DNA from 2 places in the Paraburkholderia sp. SEWSISQ10-3 4 genome. Region 2 is predicted to be linked to the other one. Evidence: riboswitches for the same ligand, from Rfam matches in the RefSeq annotation. Region 2 holds a riboswitch; the other holds the start of a gene.
The links. A riboswitch is a leader RNA that binds a small molecule or an ion and turns the genes downstream of it on or off. The one in region 2 is predicted to bind glycine.
Positions count from the first base shown of each region.

Region 1 (2,198 bases), on a different contig from region 2:
GCAACATAGGCCTTAACCCCGCCCACGGAATCACCTTCGAAGTCGACACCTCAGGAAAATACCGTCGAGTCCAGTCGACCAGAGGCGCAATCCGATCCGACCGGATATCCCGATTGAACCCGTTGATCTCCGCCGTCCCCGCAACCCGAAACCGGTCCACGCCAAGCCGGCTCGTCACGATCTTCGCGCTGTCGTCGAGCAAACTGACCCACGGCGCGTTCTGCTGACTCACTTCATCATCGAGACATACGGTGATCGAATAACCCTTAACCGGATAGACGTTCACGTGATCGCCAAGCATCGCCGCGAAGTCGCGGCTCTTCACACCGGCGCACACCACGATCCGCTCGAAAGCAAACCGTTGCGACTCACCCTCCAGATTGACCATCAACGAAAAGCGTCCCTCAGCCGGCTGCTCGATCGCCGTAATTTCCGCGTCGTAGTGAAACTCGACACCATGCCGCACGCAAGCTTCAGCCAACCCGCGCGTGAACTTGTGAATATCGCCAGTGGAATCGGATGGCGTAAAAAATCCACCAAAAAAATCACCATGCAGCATGGGCTCGATCGCGTGCAACTCGCTCGACGTCACCGGATTCCGCTCCAGCCCGCCTTCGCGCAGCAATTCATTCACCTTGCTGGCCGCATCGAATTCCTTGCGCGTCTTGTAGATGTGCAAGATGCCGCGCCGCTCCAGATCGAAGTCGATCCCTTCGCGCTCGGCTATCGAAAACAGATGCTCGCGCGCCGCAATCGCGAGCCGCACCGTTTCGACGGTGTTCGTCCGGTAATGCGGAATCTGCCTTAGAAACTCGCCCATCCACGAATACTTGTGCCACGTGGGCATCGGATTGAGCAGCAGCGGGGCGTCGCGCGTGAGCATCCAGCGCAAGCCCTTGAGCACCGTGGCCGCGCTGTTCCAGACTTCGGCATTGCTGGCGGACAACTGGCCACCGTTGGCGAACGAGGTCTCCATCGCCGCATAGCGATGACGTTCGAACACAGTGACGTGGTGGCCGCGTTGCGCAAGGGCGTGCGCAGTCGTAACGCCGGTAATGCCGGCGCCGATAATGGCGATTCGTGACATGACATGGTCCAGAGTAGTTGAGCATCACCGGTGTCGATTTCGTGTCGAAACCGGCGTCGATGCCCCATCTGTCCATGTACCTGAGAGTTTCTTCCTGTGAGCATACGCATCGCGATACATGCGGTATGCAGGGAATCCCCTTCGGTGGGCGCGCATGGCGCCGCTCTCCAGATGTTCCAGCTGCGCGGTCCTTTTGCCTGAGAGTTTCCGGGGCGGTTGCTCCGTCGGCGTCGTCACAATCCTCTGACGATCTCTCCCGCGCTGCATTGCAGAACGGCTAGACGATACCGGGCAATAAATTTCGCCGCAAGTGTTTCTTTCGATGCAATGCGCCATCGGCACAGTACCAGTGGCATCGGCTATATTTAGCGGCACTGCCCGACTTCAAATCCCACAGGAGAACGCCGTGCCCGCTGCCACAACGCTGCTCGCCTTTGCCCTGGTCTCGCTCGGCATGGTGCTCACGCCCGGCCCGAACATGATCTATCTGATCTCCAGATCGCTCTGTCAGGGGCGGCGCGCAGGGCTCGTGTCGCTCGGCGGCGTCGCGCTCGGCTTTGTGTTCTACATGTTTTGCGCGGCGTTCGGTATCACCGCACTGCTGTTGACGGTGCCCTACGCGTACGACGCGCTGCGTTTCGGCGGCGCGCTCTACCTGCTATATCTGGCGTGGCAGGCAGTCAAGCCGGGCGGCCGCTCGCCGTTCCAGGTGCGCGACCTTCCGCACGACAGCCGCCGCAAACTGTTCACCATGGGGCTCGTCACAAACCTCGCGAATCCGAAGATCGCGGTGATGTATCTGTCGCTGTTGCCGCAATTTATTTCACCGGAGCACGGCAGCGTGCTCACGCAGTCGATCGCGCTGGGTTGCGTGCAAATTGTCGTCTCCGTCACGATCAACGCGTTGATTGCGATCATGGCAGGTTCAATCGCCGGGTTTCTCGCTGGGCGGCCGGTATGGCTGCTGGTGCAACGCTGGCTGATGGGCACCGTGCTGGCCGGTCTGGCCGTACGGATCGCGCTCGATTCGCGCCGTTAAGTCACGCGACGCAGACTCGCCTGCGTCACGCTCACAGCATCTTGTACATGATGGTGGTCGAATCAAGCCGCT
Region 1 is NZ_JALPRI010000023.1:9,258-11,455, reverse strand. Features, by position in the region: gene M0D68_RS29990 (D-amino acid dehydrogenase) at 1-1,087, opposite strand, end outside; glycine riboswitch at 1,263-1,356, opposite strand; gene M0D68_RS29985 (LysE family translocator) at 1,494-2,126, shown strand; gene M0D68_RS29980 (GNAT family N-acetyltransferase) at 2,158-2,198, opposite strand, start outside.
Region 1: it holds a riboswitch for glycine, as region 2 does, so the genes downstream of both, M0D68_RS29990 (D-amino acid dehydrogenase) here and gcvT (glycine cleavage system aminomethyltransferase GcvT) in region 2, are expected to answer to the same signal.

Region 2 (2,198 bases):
CCCGGTGTGTTGCGTGTGCTTGAAGAGGGTCAGGAAGTCGAGCGGGAGGTGCCCACACGCAACGGCGACTACGTCGGCTTTTATATTGCCTTGGCGGATGCCATTCAGAACGGCGCGAAATTTCCCGTCAGCGCTCAGGACGCAGTCGACGTCATGACGATCATCGAGCTTGCAGCCCGGAGCTCAGAAGAAGGCGTCCGGCTGCCGTTTGAACGCATTCGCTGACGTTTTCCTGCGCTATGGGCCGCTTTCTGCGCCATTGGCGGCAACACGCGAACCATGCCGCCGCCAATGGCAAAAAGCCTGACAAACCCGAAAGGAACATAACGTTACAAATAACCCCGTCTCCGCGGTCAGCGTGAATCCTCGGCAATCCGTTGCTACCCCAGTAGCACCACAAAACGACAACGACTTCCCGGAGTGTCCATGCCCCGTATCGTCCGCGCACTAGCAGCATGCGCATTGCTCAGTTCCCTCGCCGCCTGCGTGGTGGCCCCTCAGCAACCCGCGCCGGCGCCGCGTCCTAACCCGCAACAAATTGCGGATCAGCGCTTCAGCCAGGTCAACGGCCGTATCGACAACCTGAGCCGCCGCATCGACGCTCGCGTCAACCAAGGCTACTACCCGCCCCCGCAAGGCGGCGCGTTGCACCATCGCCTCGACGTGATCCGCCAGGAAGCTCATGACATGGCGGCGCAACACGGCGGCGGCCTGTCCGGCGACGAACAGCGCGTGCTGAACCAGGAACTGGACAACGCGGCACACGCCATCGGCGAATAATCGCGCCGGTTCAGGCACCGAAGCAAAGAAGCGCGGGCATCACGTCCCGCGCTTTTTTTGACTTTCGCGAACCCGCAGCGCCAACCCCCATGCCCCTTGCGGGCCTTTATTTGACAAGCCCCCGGCCCTCGCGTACATTCGCCGCACGCGTCGGGAGAGCGTGCTGGCCGCAGAAAATCGCAGGCCGCACCGCCGAAGGGGCACACCCGCAAACTCTCAGGCAAAAGGACCGACTGCGTCGAAGAACCCGCGCCCAGGCAACATCAAGGCACCGGTTTTTCGCACTCTGGAGAGCGGCAGTAGCCGTCTGCATCGTTTAATCGAGCAGATTCTGGCAAGCTGCCCACCGAAGGGGCGCGCGTTTCACCGTAGCGATCACGGCTTCACCATCGCACGGCAGCGCAATCTCTCAGGTATCGAGGACAGAGGGGTCATGCAACGCAATCGCTCGCAGGCATCAGCCGCGAGGCGTAGCGCCGCATGGCCTTTTTTGTTTCGCGAGACGCCTGAGGCCCCATGACCGAACTCAAACACACCCCGCTCAACGCCACCCATCGTGCGCTCAACGCTCGCATGGTCGATTTCGGCGGCTGGGACATGCCCGTCAACTACGGCTCGCAGATCGACGAACACCGCGCCGTGCGCACCGACGCCGGCATGTTCGACGTCTCGCATATGTGCGTCGTCGATTTCACCGGCGAGCGCGTGCGCGCCTTCTTCGAACACGCGCTGGCCAATAACGTCGCCAAGCTGCAAACGCCGGGCCGCGCGCTCTACTCCTGTCTGCTGAACCCGAATGGCGGTGTGATCGACGATCTGATCGTCTATTACTTCAGCGAGACGCACTTCCGCCTGGTCGTCAACGCCGGCACCGCAGAGAAAGACGTCGCCTGGTTCACCAAGCTCAACGCCGAAGGCAGCTACGGCCTGACCATCACGCCGCGCCGCGATCTGGCGATCGTCGCCGTGCAAGGCCCGAACGCCCGCGATAAGGTCTGGCAAGTCGCGCCGTCCAGCCGCACCTCCACCGAACTCCTTAAGCCGTTTAACGCCGCCATCGTCAACAACACGCCGTTTGGCGAATTGATGATTGCCCGCACCGGCTACACCGGCGAAGACGGCTTCGAAATCGTCCTGCCCGCTACGTCCGTCTGCGAATTCTGGGACGCATTAGTGCGTCAAGGCGTGCGCCCCGCGGGTCTCGGCGCGCGCGACACGCTGCGTCTCGAAGCCGGCATGAACCTGTACGGCCAGGATATGGACGACAACGTCTCGCCGCTGGATGCCGGCCTCGCCTGGACCGTCGACCTGACCTCGCCGCGCGACTTCGTCGGCAAGGCCAAACTTGAGGCCGACGGCTCGCAGGCCTCGTTCGTCGGCCTGATCCTGCTGAAGGAAAACGGCAAGGCGGCAGGCGT
Region 2 is NZ_JALPRI010000021.1:81,223-83,420, forward strand. Features, by position in the region: gene M0D68_RS29110 (oxidoreductase) at 1-225, shown strand, start outside; gene M0D68_RS29115 (hypothetical protein) at 427-780, shown strand; glycine riboswitch at 922-1,023, shown strand; glycine riboswitch at 1,057-1,216, shown strand; gene gcvT (glycine cleavage system aminomethyltransferase GcvT) at 1,297-2,198, shown strand, end outside.